Regions from separate parts of the Aquamicrobium segne genome, predicted to be linked through region 3. Evidence: predicted binding sites of a transcription regulator. Region 3 holds the regulator's gene; each other region holds the start of a gene.
What was found. Region 3 encodes PhoB, which activates phosphate uptake and scavenging genes when phosphate is short. Its sites were predicted from a motif close to TGTCATNNANCTGTCAT; they were not measured.

Region 1: the regulator PhoB is predicted to act here: its motif matches at 3,601-3,617, upstream of ACFPLB_RS17270 (inorganic diphosphatase).
Region 2: the regulator PhoB is predicted to act here: its motif matches at 3,674-3,690, upstream of ACFPLB_RS00055 (LTA synthase family protein).

What each region holds. Positions count from the first base shown of each region.
Region 1 is NZ_JBHSLL010000062.1:106,077-112,758, reverse strand. It holds gene ACFPLB_RS17285 (ABC transporter ATP-binding protein) at 1-153, shown strand, start outside; gene ACFPLB_RS17280 (alpha-hydroxy acid oxidase) at 381-1,664, opposite strand; gene ACFPLB_RS17275 (SulP family inorganic anion transporter) at 1,934-3,418, opposite strand; sul1 at 3,486-3,541, opposite strand; gene ACFPLB_RS17270 (inorganic diphosphatase) at 3,660-4,367, shown strand; gene ACFPLB_RS17265 (hypothetical protein) at 4,370-4,801, opposite strand; gene hemN (oxygen-independent coproporphyrinogen III oxidase) at 4,875-6,227, opposite strand; gene ACFPLB_RS17255 (RrF2 family transcriptional regulator) at 6,448-6,682, opposite strand, start outside.
Region 2 is NZ_JBHSLL010000001.1:4,749-11,430, forward strand. It holds gene ACFPLB_RS00045 (PleD family two-component system response regulator) at 1-1,355, shown strand, start outside; gene rpmG (50S ribosomal protein L33) at 1,412-1,579, opposite strand; gene ACFPLB_RS00055 (LTA synthase family protein) at 1,716-3,521, opposite strand; gene fabD (ACP S-malonyltransferase) at 3,878-4,819, shown strand; gene fabG (3-oxoacyl-[acyl-carrier-protein] reductase) at 4,863-5,600, shown strand; gene ACFPLB_RS00070 (acyl carrier protein) at 5,797-6,033, shown strand; gene fabF (beta-ketoacyl-ACP synthase II) at 6,062-6,682, shown strand, end outside.
Region 3 is NZ_JBHSLL010000056.1:60,925-67,606, forward strand. It holds gene ACFPLB_RS14945 (CHASE domain-containing protein) at 1-1,466, opposite strand, end outside; gene phoB (phosphate regulon transcriptional regulator PhoB) at 1,574-2,260, opposite strand; gene phoU (phosphate signaling complex protein PhoU) at 2,284-2,991, opposite strand; gene pstB (phosphate ABC transporter ATP-binding protein PstB) at 3,031-3,855, opposite strand; gene pstA (phosphate ABC transporter permease PstA) at 3,871-5,202, opposite strand; partial or broken gene pstC (phosphate ABC transporter permease subunit PstC) at 5,199-6,116, opposite strand; gene ACFPLB_RS14975 (PstS family phosphate ABC transporter substrate-binding protein) at 6,331-6,682, opposite strand, start outside.

The DNA of each region.
Region 1 (6,682 bases), on a different contig from region 3:
ACCCGTGTTGAAACAGCAGCGTTCGGCCAACTCGACATGCGTGTGGGCGGCGGCCAGATTATCGACCAGAAGCCAGCCGGGTCGGCGATCAATATCCACATTTCGCTTGAAAACGCGGTTATCCTGAAGGCTGGGGCCTCTTCCAAAATCTAAAGCGTGTCGCGATCTTTCAGATTCACGCGACACGCTTTAAGTTATTGTTTTTACGCATGTCTTTACCCCGAAACTGGTTCCCAGTTCGGGAGACAGGCTTTAATTTGGGCTGACAGGTCTTTTATAGCTTGAACAATGGCCAGCTATCGCAAGATAGCTGGCCATTGTTCATTTTGTTTTTACGCATGATCTTGTCCGAAAAGTCTGCAACTTTTCGGGATCAGGCTCTAAATACCCGTATTTTTTGCTGATTGGTCTGGGTTGAGGCCGGAAAAATCCTTGTTCCGATCCATGCGATAGCTCAGGGTCGGGCACTCCATGATTTCAGTTGCTCCCGCCTGAGCCATCACGCCCTTGAGTTCTACTTCAAACATCCTGGCCAGATGCGCCGGGCCTTTTGCCCCCAGTGCGGCGGTTGCAGCAAGGAATGGCCGTCCTGCAAATGTAAAATCGGCTCCGCATACCAGTGCTTTGAGAATATCCAGCCCCGAATGGATGGAGCCGTCCAGCATGATCGCCATGCGCCCCGCCACACGGCGCTTCAAGAGCTGCACCAGATCAATCGCTGCCGGTGCGGCATCGAATTGCCGCCCGCCATGGTTGGATATGATAATCCCGTCAATGTTCAGTTTGAGGGCATGTTCAGCATCGTCGGGATGCTGGATACCTTTAAGGACCAGTGGCCCTTTCCATTTTTGGCGAATACGCTCGATCAGATCCCAGGTGAAGGCCCCTGACATATGCTGGTCAACATAACCGGCAACATCACCAGGCCGACGCCTTCCGTTTACATAAGGAATGAAATTGGCAAAACGCGGTTGCCCGTGGCGCAGCGTGGAAAGTGCCCATTCCGGGGCGCGTGCCACATCATAGACTGTTTTTAAGGTCGGCCGAAAAGGTACGGTCAAGCCATTGCTGAGGTCGCGCAGGCGCTTTTGGCGCATAGGCGTATCCAGGGTGAGCACCAGAGCATGAACACCTGCCTTGATAGCCCGGTCGACCATGTCCAGTGTTACGCGGTAATCGTCTTGCGGCACAGCATAGAGTTGCAGCCACACCACGTTTGGGGCGATGCGGGCGATGGCCTCAATGTCGGTGTTGGAGACCATGGACAGCACGAACGGGATTTTGGATTTTTCTGCCGCTGCGGCCATGGCTTCGTCGGCCTTCGGCCAGACGAGGCCCGACAGGCCCATGGGAGAAATGCCAAGCGGCATCGCATAATCGCAGGAAAATAGCGAGGTGGTCAGGTTTGGCGCGCTTGTATCAAGGCCATAGCGAGGAATGATTTCAATATCATCGAACGCTTGACGGTTGCGTTCGATGCAGATTTCATTGCCGACGCCGCCCTCAAGATAGTCGAAAGCAAACCTTGGAATCCGTTGCTTTGCACGTTTCATCAAGGCTTGAAGGCCGGGATAGCGTCTGAGGAGTGCTGCTTCAGTGCTGGTTGAAGCGCCAGCGCCCCATCCTGAGCCACCTTGCGTCTGATCTTGTTTTGAAACCACCATGTCAACCTCCCCGGACAAGATCAGGCCACCAGTCTTTTCTCGCAGTTGTAACCGGAGATTTTTTTGTAGCCGTCAAACGGAAACTCCCCCTTGAGACTGTGACCAAGGGCGTTGAGCTAGATTTGAGCACTGCGCCAGTTATCATTGCGCCCTGCGCTGTGTATACAATAAATTATTATTTGTCGACATTATTTGGTGAGTGTCCGCACAAGTACGGATAAATCAAAATCTTTATCTCGAAACTGGTTCTCAAGTTTCGGGAAACAGGCTTAATGCCCGAGAACCTTCTCCATGGCATTGGGTTGGTCATGCATGGCGAGCTTGTCCATAATGGTGGCGCTGGCGTCATTAAGGCCGAGAACCTCGACAGTCATGCCTGCCTTGCGCAGTTTCAGCACTGCCGTGTCGATGGCGTTGACGCCCGTCAGGTCCCAGATATGAGCCTTGCTCACATCAATCGTTGCACCATCGAGTTGCTCAGCAAAATTGAAGGCGGCAAGAAATTTATCTGCGGATGCAAAAAAGATCTGGCCTTCGATATGATAATGCCGGTGCCTGCCATCTTCTGACAGGGTGGAGGTAACGCGAAAAATCTGCGCCACTTTCCAGGCAAAGAAAATGCCGGACAAAAGCACACCGACGCCGACGCCAAGCGCCAGATTTTGGGTTGTGACCATGGTGGTCATCGTTGCAAGCATGACGAGGCTGGAGCGTCGGGGATGGTGGGCAAGATCGGCAAGCGACGACCAGCGGAAGGTGCTGACAGACACCATGAGCATGATGGCAACGAGAGCAGGCATCGGGATGAGGCCGACCAGATCGCCCAGCAACATCAGCAAAAACAGCAGGAAACTCCCCGCACTGAGAGTTGAAAGCCGTGTGCGCCCGCCTGACCTGACATTGATCACCGATTGCCCGATCATGGCGCAGCCGCCCATGCCGCCAAACAAGCCGCTGGCGATATTGGCAAGGCCCTGACCGATGCTTTCACGGTGCTTGTTGCTGCTGGTGTCGGTCATCTGGTCAACGATGGATGCGGTCAACAGGCTTTCAAGCAGACCGACGGCGGCGACGGCAATCGAAGTGGGAAAGATGATCCGGAGCGTCTCAAAATTAAGCGGGACATCGGGAAAAAGCAGAACCGGCAGAGCATTTGGCAATTCGCCGAGATCGGCAACGGTGCGAATATCAATGCCCAGCGTGATCGTCAGTCCGGCCAGGACAAGGATGCAGATCAAAGGCGACGGGATCTTGGTGGTCAATCGCGGGAAAAGATAGATGATGGCAAGCCCGGCGGCAATCAGTGCATAGGTTTCCCATGTCACCCCGATCAATTCGGGCAGTTGCGCCATGAAGATGAAAATGGCCAGCGAATTGACAAAGCCTGTCATCACCGAACGGGAAACAAAGCGCATGATCTCGGCGATACGCAGCCAGCCTGCAATAATCTGGATAATACCGGCAAGGATGGTGGCAGCCAGAAGATATTGCAGCCCGTGCTCGCGAACAAGCGTGCCAAACAGCACTGCTGTTGCCGCAGTTGCCGCCGAAATCATCGCGGGCCGCCCCCCGGTAAAGGAAATGACGATGGCGATGACTACTGACGCATAAAGGCCGACGCGCGGATCAACACCGGCGATAATGGAAAACCCGATCGCTTCAGGGATCAGCGCAAGCGCGACAACAATGCCTGAAAGAATATCGGCACGGATATTGGAAAACCAGTTGCGGTGAATTGTTTGAGCAGAAAACATTAGCACATAATTACAGCCTTGCCGGATCACGTTGAACGTATCGGGCAATCAGGCTGAGTTTTGTCTGGAGTGTCCGGCGGATCGGCGGCCGGAAGAGCCACCCGGAGTTTCACCGGGTCCAGGGTGAGTGCAACGGCTTTGCCATATTGGCATGTTTCTGACAAGCGGGGGCAAGGCACAAGTGTCAACGCCCTGTCATACTTATCGGTTAGCCAGCCACGGTAAATGATTGGAGACATCTATGAACAAGCTGGTTACCCTGGCCTTTGCTGGCGCGGTCCTTTCACTCTCGCCGGTCGCCCATGCGCAAACAATTGGCGGGCTTTCCTTTGCCGATACCACACGCCACACCAATGCCATGCAGCCCACCGATGACTATACCATTGTCGGAACACAGGAGTTGATGGAGCTTGCCCCCTTGAATGAGGACGGAACGGTTCGCGCCATCGTGGAAATTCCAACAGGAACCTCGGCCAAGTGGGAAGTCAGCAAGGACAATCCAAAGGCTGTCTATTGGGAATACAAAAATGAGAAGCCGCGAATCGTCAATTATCTCGGCTATCCGGGTAATTACGGCGCAATCCCCGGAACCGCACTGCCGAAAGAACTTGGCGGTGATGGCGATCCTCTTGATGTCATTGTTCTGGGGCAGGCTGTGCCGCGCGGGGAGGTTGTCAGTGTTCGCCTGATCGGTGTTTTGAAAATGCTCGACGATGGCGAACAGGACGACAAGCTCATTGCGGTTCTGACAGCAGATTCCCCGTTTGCTCATATTGAGAGCATGGAACAACTGGATCAGGAATTTCCCGCTGTAAGCGAGATCGTCGGCCTGTGGTTTGCCAATTACAAGGGCCCCGACGGGGGAATGGTTTCACAGGGCTTTGAAGACGCTGTAGTTGCACGTCAGGTCTTTGATGCTGCTGCGGCACAGTTCAAACCCTCCAAATAGGGTCAGGCCGTTTCCCGGGTTGTGCGCTGCGCCAATTGCCACATTGAATACGCACCTTCATGCGCAGCCCGGGCAATGTCTTCAAATAAAAGCGCAATATCGGCATAGACGCTGCGGTCCTGCTCTGCGGGCCCCAACTCATCCAGATCATTCAGGAAATACAGCATCGTCTCGATCTGTTCGCGACGGTCGCGGGCGTTGAGAAAATGCGTGTCTGTAGCGCGACGCTGCTCCAGCGCTGCAAAATGCGTCAATGTTTCCTGAAGCTGCGTTTCACACATGCACTCTAATTGTGCCTGCCTGAGCATATCCGCCAATCGGGCAACAATGGCTGCGCTATGCGTAGCCGTTTCTTCTGCGGTGTTGCCAGTATGGTGCAGATCAGTGTGGTGCGGATCGGTATGGCGGTTGACCAGTTCCAGAAATTCCGACATGGGCGCGCCTCATAAGAGCTGTTGTAAAATATGCATTATAAATACCTGTTTTGGGCGGCTTGCAAGATGCAGGTCATGCAGCCTTTCCATGTGCCCGCGGTGAGGTTGCCAGATAGGCATCAAAAGCAGCAGCAGCGACGCGCACCAGAAAACGATGATCAGCGCGCACGCTGACCGTGCCATTTGAAAGTTCAACGACCCCTTCACCAGCCAGTGTGGCAAGCGCGGGGTTGCCTTCCAGAAGCAGCGCCGGATCAAGGCCAAAGGGGGCCAGAACCGCCGGGACATCGACTGAGAAATCGCACATCAGCCGCTCGATAACGGCAGCGCGCGCCTGATCTTCCACCGTCATCCGATAGCCCTTGGCGGTCGCCAGCCGACCGGAGGAAACGGCCTCGGCATAACGGCCAAGCGCCACTTCATTTTGTACATAGCCTTGTGCGGTCTGGCCAATGGCCGAGGCGCCAAAGCCGATCAGTGTTTGGCAATTATCGGTTGTGTAGCCCTGAAAATTACGCCGTAGTTTTCCAGCACTTTGTGCTGCCGCCAGATCGTCTTCAGGCAGCGCGAAATGATCAAGGCCGATCTGACGATAGCCTGCATCAATCAAAGTTTGTGCAATGGCCTGCGCCTGTTGGCTGCGGGCAGAACTATCGGGCAGGGCTGCCTCATCAATCATGCGCTGGTGCTTCTTGAAGGACGGCACATGGGCATAGCCAAACACGGCAAAGCGGTCGGGGCGCATGGCGGCTGCTGCCCTGGCCGTTTCCACACAAGAGGTAATGGTCTGATATGGCAGGCCATAGATCAGGTCGAAATTGATCTTCTCAACCCCGCTTGCGCGCAAATTCCTGACCGCATCAAAGGTCTGTTCCTCACTCTGGATGCGGTTGACAGCCTTTTGCACGACGGGATCAAAGCTTTGCACACCCAGACTGGCGCGGTTGATGCCTGCCTGCCCGAGCGCCTCCGCCATGGCAGAGGTCAAGGTACGCGGATCAATCTCGACCGCCAGTTCACTGTCGGGCCGAAAGTCAAAACGCTGACGCAGCAGATCAACCAGCGCGATAAAATCCTGCGGCTCGACAATGGTTGGTGTGCCGCCCCCGAAATGGACTTTTTCGACAGGCAGCCCTTGCGTTGCCCTAGTGGCAACCGTCTCGATCTCGGCGCGTAAAATCGCCAGATAGTCGATGATGGGCTGGTCTCTTATCGTGATGGTGGTGTGGCAGCCGCAATACCAGCACATGGCCCGGCAAAAGGGGATGTGGAGATAAAGTGAAACCGGCTCATCCGCTGGCAGATTTGCCAGCCAGTCGGCATAGGTTTCCTCATTGACGGCAGGCGAAAAATGCGGGGCGGTGGGGTAGCTTGTATAGCGCGGCAGGCGGGCTTCGCCGTATTTTTGCAGCAGAGACGGTTCCATAAGCACTTTCTCCATGGATCACTGGTCTGTTGCCTTTTGCATGGACGGCTTCCCGTCAGGCATCTTATAATTATGCATTTCTAATGCATATTAAGGTGCCGGATGCAAGATTGGCGAACGCGATAATGTGTCTCTAGCTCCGTTGCCCAGGCGCTTCTATGATATAGAACAAACTGTTTTGATGTCTGGTCGCGGAAATTTGAAAGAAAAGCGACATACTTTAACTTGCAATTTTTTCAGAGTCTGGTCCGGGATAGGCGCAAGCGGCTATCGTCGTCTTGTCCAACTCGCGGATAAAGGCTTCGCGGGCGGCAGCCAGTTGCGGTCTCAGGCGGCAGCGAGGGGTAAGCAGGCAAGCTCCCCCATCGGCCCGAAAGCATTCCACCATGTCATAGCGGCTTTCCAGATGACGCACGACTTCACCCAGCGTCATCTCCTCAGCAGGGCGGGCCAGA
Region 2 (6,682 bases), on a different contig from region 3:
TTCTCGTTGTTGATGACATTCCGGCAAATGTGCGTTTGCTTGAGGCCCGCCTTTTGGCCGAATATTTTGAAGTGGTAACGGCTTCATCAGGCGCAGAAGCTCTGGAGATTTGCGAAACAAGCAAGGTTGATGTGGTCTTGCTTGATGTCATGATGCCCCAAATGGACGGGTTTGAGGTGTGTCGCCGACTCAAACGCGACCCGGCCACCGCCCATCTGCCGGTCATCATGATTACGGCATTGGGCGAGGTGGAAGACCGCATTCGCGGGCTGGAAGCAGGTGCGGATGATTTTCTCACCAAGCCAGTCAATGATTTGCAACTCATGACCCGGGTTAAAAGTCTTGTGCGCCTGAAAATGCTCACGGATGAGTTGAGGCTTCGCACGGCCACTGCCGCCAATATCAATCTTGAAGATTTCTTGGGCCATGGTCATGTGCAGGCGCCTGCAAAAATTCTGCTGATTGATACGGATGAGACGGTTTTAAACAAGATCCGCACCAATTTGAAAGCTGGCATCGAGCCTGATCTGGTGACAGATCCGAATACGGGTTTGTTCAAAGCTGCCAAGGATGGATATGAATGTGTGATCGTCTCAGCCAGACTGCCTGATGTCGATCCGCTGCGGCTTTGTTCACAATTGCGCTCTCTGGACCGCACACGCTTCTTGCCGATCATTTTGCTTGCCGAGCAGGAAGACGACCCACAAACATTGCGTGCGCTTGAGCTTGGCGTGAATGACTTTCTGGTCCGGCCGATTGAGCCGAGCGAGTTGACAGCACGGATTGTTACGCAAATCCGCCGCAAGCGTTACAATGATTATCTGCGCGCCAGCGTTTCTCAATCGGTTGAAATGGCAATCACAGATGCGCTGACCGGGCTGCATAACCGGCGCTATCTGGACAATCATCTGCAAACGCTGTTTGAGCGCGCAGCAGCGCGCCAGCGCCCCTTGTCCATGATGATGATCGATCTTGACCGGTTCAAATCAATCAATGATGAATTCGGCCATGACGGGGGAGATGATGTGTTACGCGAATTTGCACATCGTCTGCGTCAGAATATCCGCGCCATTGATCTGATCTGCCGTTTCGGTGGCGAGGAATTTGTGGTGATCATGCCCGATACCGAAGGCCATGTGGCGGAGAAAGTGGCGGAGCGGATCAGAATGGAAACGGCTCAGACGCCATTTCTGATCGGCAGGCAAGGGTGCGAGGTCAAACTGACTACCAGCATCGGAATCTCTTCCATTTGCGGGCCTGGTGATGATGCAAAATCATTGTTGAAGCGGGCCGACATGGCGCTTTATGAAGCCAAGAAAAGCGGCCGCAACAAGGTTGTGGGCATGGCCGCGTAAAACAAAAATGCCGCCTAAAAGGCGGCATTTTAAATGTCTGAAGAAAGTAAAAAAAATTACTTGATCTTCGTTTCCTTGAATTCGACATGCTTCTTCACAACCGGATCATATTTGCGGAAGGACAGCTTGTCCGTCTTGGTGCGGCTGTTCTTGCTGGTCACATAAAAGAAACCGGTGTCGGCGGTCGAAAGAAGCTTGATCTTGATATTCGCGGCTTTTGCCATGATGCTCGTCCGTTTATTATCCTGGGGTTATGCCGCAACGATACGGGGCGGCGCCCGGAAGCGGAAACTTGGGGCGACACATACTCGTTGTGCCCGTAATGTCAAGTCTTGCGCCTGTTATTCCTTGCAGCTTTGCCTAATTTGCAGAAGCGATCCTGTCGCCCACTGTCTCTGGAAAGAAGACGGGCGCAGCATATTGCTTGCCAAACATCATGTCATATTGAAGATGATGAAAATTGCGGATCGGGGGGGCAATGTGTTTGGCCTGCGCCCAGTCTGTTGTCGCTTCCTGTGTGTCGGAAAGCAGCAGCGAGCGCTCCACGACATGATAATGCCGGTAAAGATCGCCAAGAAAGCCGGTGTAATAGGGGTGACTGATCCCGGCCAGCTTGAGCACATGCAGCGGCAGAAAGGCCGGACTGAGCGCGTCCATATCATCGGCACTGCCAGAACGGTTCGACCAGATTACCAGCGGTGTGGAGCGGTTCTGGAGCATGTTTTGTGGTGTGTCCTTGCGGGGGGCGACATTGGTTTTTAAAAAACCTGTCTCAACATAGGTTGGCCCCAGCGGCGGCAGATGGTCGCCAAAAAACGCAATGATGGTTGGCCGTTCACGCTTTTGCGCCCAGTCAATCAGGCGTTGCAATTCGTGATCCGCATCGGCTGCTCCTTGCGCATAGCTGGCCAGTGAGGCACGTGCCCGGTCGCTGATTGCGTTATGATTATGTGCCTGAACGTCAAAGGCGGCATCGCCATAGCGGTTGGCCTCGTAAGGCCCGTGATTTTGCAGGCTGACGGCAAATAAAAATAATGGATTTTTTGCAATGTCAGCGGTGCTGATGATTTCGTCGGTCATTGCCGTATCGGAAACCAGTTTCCCGCGTTTTTGCGTGTGCGCCATGGTCTTGTCAAAGCGAAACTCGTCAAAGCCGAGCGCTTTATAGGCGTTGTTGCGGTTCCAGAACCAGTCCGTGCCGGGGTGAAGGGCCAGCGTCTGATAGCCTTGCGAGCCCAGAAATGACGCCAGGGACGGAAGTGGTTTTCTGATATATTGCTGATAGGGAATGCTGCCTGCAGGCAAAAAAGCATTGGAAAAGCCGGTCAGCGCTTCAAACTCGACATTTGCAGTCATGCCACCGAATTCAGGCGAAAACACTTCACCCGATTGCAATCTTCGTGTGGAAGAAATCGGATCAGGGGTGATGGTGATCCCCGGCAGCTTGCCCGCATCCCAAAATGATTCGCTCATCACCATGATGATGTCGGGATAATCATCGGGCAGGGCTGTGTTTACTTCCGGCCTTGCGATGGATTCGATTGCTTTGGCTGAATAGCCGTTTGGTGCGGAAACATGGGCCATCGGCACATTGAGCGCAAAGGCCAGCGTAAAGCCATTTGAGGCGTAGTTTTCCTTTTGATCCCACATCATCGGAATAATTTGAAGCCGGTCGCGGGTCCAGGAAAATGTCCCGTAATCCATGAGTGAGGCAAAGAAGGCCAGCATTGGCAGGACAAGGATCAGGCGGATGATGCGCCCTTTATAGCCTATGCGCGGCACATGAAGGCGAATGAAGCGCCAAATATAAAACAGGGCTGCCATTGCCAGAACCGGCGCTATTGCCAGAGCCATGCCAGCCCATGGGCGCTCGCCGATGAGAAGCGGCAGAAGTTCAAAAATCTGGCGGGCAAAAAGAATATCGGTCGGAAACAGCGGGTCGCCGAGATAAAGCGATTTTTGGTAGCCAATAAAGGCAAGGGCCAGCGTTACAGGGGCAACAATCAGCATCCCCAGCCAGTTGCGCCCGGCAATCGCATCAAGCCCGTATAACACCAGTGCAAACACTAAAATTGTCGTCCAGCCGGGCTTGTTGGTCTGCATGAAAAAGGCAACCGTACTGCCAAGGTCTCCACGAAAAACCCATTCAATGGCAAAGACCAGCATGGCTGAGGCCAGCACTGTCAGGCCCGCATGGCGCAAGGCGGCGTCAAATGTCTGACGCTTATTCACACAAGCGGTTTCAATGTCTTGCAAGGATTGATTGCCCAAACTGGTTTTGCTGTTGCCCAAATTTACTTCCCCTTTGCGTGGTCACCTGTCACGCAACTGTCATAAATATGTCATGTAGAGTATGGGGTGGGATGAAATTAGGGAAAAGGCGCGAAACAATGATGTTGCGCTTTAACGATTTGTGATCTTTGTCTAAATCGCTGTAATAAGGTCGTAGCTGTCAGGCGGGCTTGACTTGGCTGACCACAATGCGCGACACGCAAGGCGAAAGTTCAAGATCGGGGCCGATTATGACCATCGCATTCACCTTTCCGGGGCAGGGCAGTCAATCTGCGGGCATGGGCAAAGACCTGGCGCAAGCCTTTCCACAGGCGCGTCAGGTGTTTGAGGAAGTCGATGAGGCGCTGGGCGAAAAGCTTTCCACGCTGATTTTTGAAGGGCCAGACGACAAACTGATATTGACGGCCAATGCGCAACCGGCGCTGATGGCGGTCTCGCTGGCTGCGATGCGCGCCCTGGAATCGCGCGGGTTTTTACTGAAAGACAAGGTGGCCTATGTGGCCGGTCATTCGCTGGGCGAATATTCGGCGCTGGCAGCGGCAGGTTTTGTGTCTGTCGGGGATGCTGCACGGCTGTTGCGCATTCGCGGCAATGCCATGCAGGCGGCCGTGGCGCCCGGTGAAGGCGCAATGGCGGCCATTATCGGGCTGGCGCAACAGGATGTCGAATCGGCCTGTCTGGAAGCCGTGCAAGGCGAAGAAGTCTGCCAGATCGCCAATGATAATGGCGGCGGCCAGCTTGTTATTTCAGGCAGCAAGGCAGCAATTGAGCGCGCCGCTGCATTGTGTACGGAAAAAGGGGCAAAACGCGCCTTGATGTTGCAGGTCTCGGCCCCTTTTCATAGCGCGCTGATGGCTCCGGCGGCTGAAATCATGCGTGAGGCGCTGGCGGATGTGCAGCGCCATGTTCCCTCTGTTCCTGTCGTGTCAAACGTCTCGGTGGAGCCGACGAGCGATCCTGATCTGATTGCGCAGCGTCTGGTTGAACAGGTGACGGGTCAGGTGCGCTGGCGCGAGACTGTCGAATGGTTTGGGGCCAACGGCATCACCTCATTGTATGAAATTGGCGCTGGAAAGGTGCTTTGCGGGCTTGCACGGCGTATAAATCGCGATATCGCTGTCAGTTCCATTGGAACACCAGCCGATGTGGATGCAGCGCTTGCCGCTTTGTAAATAGGGTTGGACAGGCTGTTGGGCAGCGTCGAAGGAGACATGAATGTTTGATCTGACGGGTCGCAAGGCATTGGTCACGGGGGCTACCGGCGGCATTGGCGAGGCGATTGCCCGCCTTTTGCACAAGCAGGGCGCTGTGGTTGGCCTGCACGGTACGCGCGTTGAAAAACTGGAGACGCTGGCGACAGAACTGGGTGACAGGGTCAAACTGTTTCCGGCCAATCTGGGCGATGCAGCCGAGGTCAAGGCGCTTGGCCAGAAAGCCGAATCCGAGCTGGAAGGCGTGGATATTTTAATCAACAATGCCGGGATCACCCGCGACGGATTGTTTGTGCGCATGAGCGATGCAGACTGGGATGAGGTTATCAACGTCAATCTGTCGGCTGTTTTCCGGCTGACCCGCGAATTGACACATCCGATGATGCGCCGTCGCCATGGCCGCATCATCAATATCAGTTCGGTTGTGGGCGTTACCGGCAATCCAGGACAAGCCAATTATTGTGCTTCAAAGGCGGGTCTTATCGGCTTTTCCAAGTCTCTGGCGCAGGAAATCGCCACCCGCAATATTACGGTCAATTGCGTTGCCCCCGGCTTTATCGAATCAGCAATGACCGATAAGCTCAATGACAAGCAAAAGGATGCCATCATGTCGGCCATTCCGGCCCGGCGCATGGGGACGGGCGATGAAATTGCGGCTGCTGTTGTCTATCTTGCTTCGGATGAGGCATCCTATATTACAGGCCAGACCATTCATGTGAATGGTGGCATGGCGATGATCTGAAGGGGGAACTCCTGAGGACAGCAGGCTTTTTGCCTTGGATATGGGCGCAACATCATGTAATGCGACCCCCAATCTTATGAGATTTGTCGAAGATCCTGTATTTTGCAGCGTTTCCGACAGGACTATCTTTTCAACTTGATTAGCGGCACAACGACCGCTAACGAAGACCAAGCAAACTGAAGACGAGGATGCCCAAATGAGTGACACCGCAGAGCGCGTTAAGAAGATCGTTATCGAGCATCTCGGCGTCGACGCCGACAAGGTGACCGAGCAGGCCAGCTTTATCGACGATCTGGGCGCTGACAGCCTCGACACGGTCGAACTCGTGATGGCCTTTGAAGAAGAGTTCAGCGTGGAAATTCCTGACGACGCTGCCGAGACAATTCTGACTGTCGGCGATGCCGTCAAGTTCATCGACAAGGCCTCTGCCTGATCTTTCAGGCGGATACTGATTTTTAGACATGCGGCGCGTTGTCGTTACAGGTCTTGGCCTGCTTTCACCCTTCGGTATGGGTTACGAGCATGGATGGAAACAGCTTCTGTCCGGTCGTAGTGCAGCGCGCCGTGTGACTGAATTTGAAGTGGACGATCTTGCGTCAAAGATTGCCCACATCATTCCCCGTGGCGACGGAACCAACGGAAGCTTTAATCCGGAATCGGTTCTTGAAACCAAGGAATTGCGCAAGATCGGCGATTTCATCCTTTACGGGATTGCTGCTGCCGATGAGGCGCTTGAAGATTCAGGTTATATGCCAAAAACAGAAGACGAGCGTTGCGCCACGGGCGTGATGATCGGCTCTGGTATTGGTGGTGTTGATGGCATTGCTGAAAATGCCCTCCTGTTAAACGAGCGCGGACCGCGCCGTATCAGTCCCTTTTTCATTCCCGGCCAGATCATCAATCTGATTTCCGGCCAGGTCTCCATCCGTTATGGCCTTAAAGGTCCAAATCATGCTGTTGCAACCGCATGTTCAACCGGCGCGCACGCTATTGGTGATGCGGCAAGGCTGATCATGCTGGGGGATGCCGATGTGATGCTGGCAGGTGGTGCAGAAGCCCCGATAACGCGGCTTTCGCTTGCT
Region 3 (6,682 bases):
TCCGATTCACGCCAGTTCAAGATCAACATCCGCTTGCGGTGCTGCCCTTCCACCCGCCAGTCAACCTTGAGCGCATCAATCGAATTGCTTGCTTTTCCATATTTCAAGGCATTGGTCGCCAGTTCATGAAAAGTCAGGCCCAGCGCCTGTGTGGCAGCCTCATCGAGTAAAACCTGCGGGCCATTCAACAGCCCCGGCTGAAGATCGTTGCCAAACACCTGCTCCAGTTCAATGCGCAGCAACTCCATAAGATCCACCTTTTGCCAGCGCGAGCGCGTCAGCATATCCTGTGAAGCGGCCATCGCCTGCAAGCGGGCGGTAAAGGATTCAGAAAACTCATTCACATCGGCGGCCCGTGAGGCCGTCTGTCTGGAAATCGCCAATATGCGGGAAATGAGATTCTTGATCCGGTGCTTCATCTCCTGAAGCATCAAATCCTTTTCCAAAAGGCTCTTTTCGGCTGTTTCATGCAGTTTTTCAGCAGCATCATAGGCGCGTTCCCTGTAGCGGGACACCAGCGCAATAGCGACAGCCGACAACAACCCAAACAGGCCAAGCATGACAGGGATCACAGGCGAGGATGGTGGCGAAAACGCAACCGTTGGCTCAAATTTCAAAGCCCACTGGCGGTCAGCCACATTCATATAGCGCGTATCCACAAGGTTCCCCATCGTGATGGCGGGCGTTGCGGAATTGAACATCGGTTTTTCTTCTCCTGTCTGGCTGTCATAAATGGTGACATGGACAGGAAGCAGGGGCATACGCAGCAGCGCCGAATTGAACAACTCATCAGAACGAAACCCGGCATAAAGAAAGCCGTCGGTAAGCGGAGGCGGCGTTTGAGTTGCGGCAAAAGGCCGGGCATTCTTCAACCGCACAAAAACAACAAAGCCCGCAAATGGGTCAACTCCGGCATTTTCACCCAGCATGAGCGGTGCTGTGGCATGTAGAGCGTCATCGCTCATCGCCATTTCCATCGCCTGACGACGGATCGGGTCTGAAAACATGTCATAGCCAATCAACATGTCGCTGGACGGTTTGCGCGGCTCAAAAATCACAACAGGTGCGCGCCATTGCTGATCCGTTTCAGGATAGATTTCGCGCTCCAGCCCCTGTTCCTGATGGATGAGGCTCCTGATCTGCTCCTCATCGCCTGTGCGCGCCAGCCGCAAAGTGCCCAGACCACGCAGGCCCGGGAAATTCACCTTCATGTCCAGCGCCGCAATAAAAGCCTGGAATTGCGGCTGACTGACCCGATTTTCATGTGTATCGAGAAAAGCCTGTGTGGTTTTCAACAGGGTCAGATGCAGATCCAGCCGCGTTTCAATCCGCGAGATCGCATCATCAACAATGGCCTCAAACTTGATACGTGCCGCTTCCTGACTGCCAAAATAGGCAAATCCCGCCATTGCCAGACTGATCAGGGCAATGGCCAAAAAGGTAAGAAGCGGAAAGAGTCTTTTCAACAGGCTGCGTAATCCCTCAATATATAAGGCATTAGTAGCAAGTCCGTGTATCTTGACAAGCGTGAGGTGACAACCACCAGAGCATTTTTGTGAGTACAGAGATGCCCTTATTCCGGCCTGATCGCATAGCCTGAACCACGCACCGTGCGGATAATATCGGGCATAGCCCCATGATTGAGCGCCTTGCGCAATCGGCCCACATGCACATCGACCGTGCGCTCATCAATATAGATTGTCTCGCCCCACACATTGTCCAGCAATTGCCCGCGCGAAAAAACCCGGCCAGGATTTTGCATGAAAAATTCCAGCAACCGAAACTCGGTCGGACCAAGCCTGATCTCAAGCTCCTGACGATAGACACGGTGCTGCTCGCGATCGAGCACAATATCGCCAACCGTAAGCACGGACGACAAAACCTCGGGCTTGGTGCGCCGCAGCAGGGCTTTGACCCGCGCCACCAGTTCCGGCATGGAAAAAGGCTTGACCAGATAATCATCAGCCCCGGTGGAAAGGCCGCGCACCCGGTCGCTTTCTTCACCACGCGCCGTCAGCATGATGACCGGCAAGCGCGCACTTTGCTCGCGCATCCGCAGCCGCCGGCACAATTCAATGCCCGAAATGACCGGCACCATCCAGTCGAGGATCAAAAGATCAGGCACATTTTCCTGCAAGCGCAATTCTGCTTCATCACCACGGGTGATGATCTCGACCTGATAGCCTTCCGCTTCCAGATTGTAGCGCAAGAGAATGCCCAGTGGCTCCTCATCCTCAACCACCATGATACGTGGCGCAATCATTTCCTGCTCCTGAAACCGGCTCAGGCTACGGGCGCAGGCATGCCGGTCTCGTCCTGCTTGGGACGCTCGACAGGCAATTGCGCACCAGTCAGCACATAATAGGCATTTTCTGCAATATTGGTGACGTGGTCACCAATCCGCTCCAGATTCTTGGCGCAAAACAGCAAATGCGTACAAGCCGTGATATTGCGTGCATCTTCCATCATATAGGTCAGCAATTCACGGAAAACGGCGGTATAGCGCACGTCGATCAGTTCATCTTCGTCACGCAACCGCACCAGTCCTTCCGGGTTGCGCGCCTCATATTCTTCAATAACGCCGTGCACCTGTTCCAAAACCAGCCCGGTCATATCCTCAATCGAACGGGCCAGTTCGCGCGGCATGGAGGATTTGCCAACCGCATCGACACGCTTGGCGATGTTTTTGGCCAGATCGCCGATCCGTTCCAGATCACCGGCCATGCGTAGCGCTCCCACAACGGCGCGCAGATCCTGCGCCATCGGCTGACGCTTGCCAATCAGCACAATGGCGCGATCATCCAGCCGCCGCTGATAATCATCCATGATGAGATCTTCTGAAACAACCCGCTTTGCCAATGCGCTGTCAGTAGAAATCAGGCTTTTCGTGGCCTCATCAATCATCGTGCTGGCCAGGTTCACCATATCGCGCACCAATTGCTGGATCTCTTTGAGATCTTCATCAAAGGCGGTTACCGTATGAGTGCTCATCATGCGTCCCTCATCTGTTGCCATGACAGCGGCAAATCCTCAACCGAAGCGGCCGGTGATGTAATCTTGCGTGCGCTTGTCATCAGGATTGGTGAACATCTTCTCCGTCGGCCCTTCCTCAGCCAGATTGCCAAGATGGAACATGGCGGTGCGCTGCGAAACGCGCGCGGCCTGCTGCATGGAGTGGGTGACGATGACGATGGTGTAATTTTCCCGCAACTCGTCGATCAGTTCCTCCACACGCGCGGTGGCAATCGGATCGAGCGCCGAGCATGGCTCATCCATCAGGATGACTTCAGGCGAAACGGCAATGGCGCGTGCAATACACAAGCGCTGCTGCTGGCCACCTGAAAGGCCGGTGCCCGGATCATTAAGGCGATCCTTCACCTCATTGAACAGGCCCGCCCGCTTCAGGCTGGTTTCCACAATGGCGTCCATATCGGCCTTGTTGCGCGCCAGACCGTGAATGCGTGGGCCATAGGCCACATTCTCATAGATCGATTTTGGAAACGGGTTCGGCTTCTGGAACACCATACCGACACGTGAGCGCAACTCGACCACGTCGATATTGCGATCATAAATATCTTCGCCATCCAGCGTGATCTTTCCTTCGACACGGGCTGAATCAATCGTGTCATTCATCCGGTTGAGACAGCGCAAAAAGGTCGATTTTCCGCAGCCGGACGGGCCAATCAGGGCTGTGACCTGATTTTGACGGATTAAAAGATCCACCCCGAACAGGGCCTGCTTGTCGCCATAAAAGACACACACCTTCTCGCCGCGCATCTTGATGTTCTCATTGGTGGCGGGCGCCACATCTGCGCTCATGGCCTTCTCCAGAATGGCTTCATCCATGATATTCATGGTTTTTTCCTTGATCTACCAGCGCCGCTCAAAACGCCGACGCAGCAAAATGGCTATCAAATTCATCGCCGCCAAAAACAGCAACAGAATGATGATGGCGCCTGAGGTGCGCTCCACAAAAGCGCGCTCGGCCTCATTGGCCCACATATAGATCTGCACCGGCAAGGCAGTGGCCGGATCAAGCGGCGTTGTCGGATAGTCGGCCACAAAGGCAACCATGCCAATCAGCAATAGCGGCGCAGTCTCACCCAGCGCCTGCGCCAGACCGATAATGGTGCCGGTCAGGATACCGGGAGCCGCCAGGGGCAGCACATGATGAAACACGGTTTGCATGGGAGAGGCGCCAATGCCCAGCGCACCGGCGCGGATTGACGGCGGCACCGCCTTGAGCGCCGCACGGGTGGCGATGATGATGGTGGGCAATGTCATCAATGTCAGCACCAGACCACCAACCAGCGAGGCTGAACGCGGCAGACCGGCAAAGCCGATAAAGACCGCCAGCCCCAGCAGACCGAACACGATGGAAGGCACGGCCGCCAGATTGTTGATATTGACCTCGATCAGGTCGGTCCAGCGGTTTTTGGGCGCAAACTCTTCCAGATAAATGGAGGCGGCAACCCCGATCGGCAGCGCCAGCACCAGCACGATCAGCATCATGTAAAGCGAACCGATCAGCGCCACACCCATGCCCGCCATTTCCGGACGGCTGGACGCGCCGAAGGTGAACAGTCCGGTGTTAAAATTCTGGGTCATGGCGCCTTGCTCGTCCAGCACCTTCATCCATTCAAGCTGACGGTCCTTGACCTTGCGCCGTGCTTCAGGAACCGACAGGTCAATCTGGCCCTTATTGGCTGAATCGATATCGCCGCTGGCCAGCACCCGGATATTTTGCGTGGTGCCCAAAATGGCAGGGTTTTCCATCACCATGCTGCGCAGTTGCACACGCGCCCCTTGCGAGATCATGTTGGAAAGCTGGCGCAAATCAGCTTTGTTTTTTGTATCGTCAACATCAATGCCAAGCTTTGCAGCAAGCGCATTTCGCACCAGAAGCGGATAATTTGCCCGAACCAGAACGCCCGGATCGCTATCGCGCTGCCCCTTGGGGTCAATGATTTGAGGATCAAAATCAACGGCAAGGCTGATCGAGGTCTGCCAGAAGGCGGTGTAGCCGCCGCGGATGACCGTAAACAGCAATGCGCCCAGAAAAAACAGGCCAATGGCGATGGCGACAAGACCGTAAAGCCGGAACCGGCGCTCGGCATGATAGCGGCGCTTGATGCCAATATCACGGCGTGGCGGCTGACTGGCAGGTGCAGTGCGAGCCTGATCGAACGAAAGGTCGGTCATTCATACTGCTCCCGATATTTGCGCACAATGTAGAGCGCCAGCACATTCATGGCGAGCGTAATGACAAACAGGGTAATACCCAATGCAAAGGCAACCAGCGTTTGCGGCGAGGTAAATTCAAGATCGCCGGTCAACTGATTGACGATCTTGACCGTGATGGTGGTCATTGTCTCACCCGGATTGATGGTCAACCTGGCCGCAACGCCGGCGGCCAGCACAACAATCATGGTTTCACCAATGGCGCGTGAGGCCGTCAGCAACAAGGCGCCGACAATGCCGGGCAGGGCTGCCGGAAGAATGACATTGCGCACTGTTTCAGAACGTGTCGCCCCCAGTCCCAGCGAACCATCATGCAAGGCCCGCGGCACAGCGCTGATAATGTCATCAGAAAGCGATGAGACAAAGGGAATGAGCATGATGCCCATGACCAGACCGGCCGTCAGCACGCTTTGCGCCATGATGAAGGGCTGGCCGCCTGCAAGGGCGGCAGAAAGATCGCGCAGCAGCGGCCCGACGGTCACCAGCGCAAAAATACCATAGACGATTGTGGGAATACCAGCCAGCAGCTCCAGCACCGGCTTGACCACCGAGCGCAATTTTCGCGAGGCATATTCCGACATGTAAATTGCCGCATAAAGGCCCACAGGCACGGCAAACACCATGGCCACCAGCGCAATATACAAGGTGCCGGCCAGAAGCGGGATCAGGCCAAACTGGCCCGTTGCGTCTTCAGAACCGGCAGCCGCAAAACGCGGATCCCATACAGTACCGAAAAAGAAATTGGACAAAGGCACGGACTTGAAGAAACTCAGGGTCTGAAACAGCATCGACAAAACAATGCCAACCGTCGTCAGTATGGCGACGGCAGAAGCAGCAATCAGCGTCCACAGCATGGCTCGCTCAACAAAATTGCGCATGCCGCGATGCCGTATCGCGCCCGACAGAACAAGCCGCGCCAGCATGAAGGCTGCCACAACAACGGCAAGGATGACTGCAAAAACCCAGGAAACGCTCATGAAGTGCTCGGCTGAAGTGCTCGGCTTGGTTTTCTTGAAAATCAACCTGAATGGCTTCAGGCAATAAAATGGTCCGGGAAGCAGATGCTCCCCGGACCATGAGTATTCAATCTTACATGGTCTTGCCAGCTTCAAATGCGGCGCGCTGTTCATCGCGCTCTGCATCAGGAGCAGCAACCAGACCATAATCAGCAAGCGGGCTGTCAGGGCCGACCATTTCATCGGAAAGGAAGAAGGTCACATAGTCCTTCAGACCGGGAACAAGATCCAGATGCGCGTTCTTGACATAGAAGAACAGCGGACGCGATACCGGATATTCACCCGCAGCAATGGTCTCTACCGAAGGAGCAATACCTTCAACAGTGGCAACCTTGAGCTTGTCGGCATTGTTTTCATAGAAAGCCAGGCCGAACACACCAACGCCGGTCTTGTTGGAGTCGATACGAGCCAGCGTTTCAGTGTAA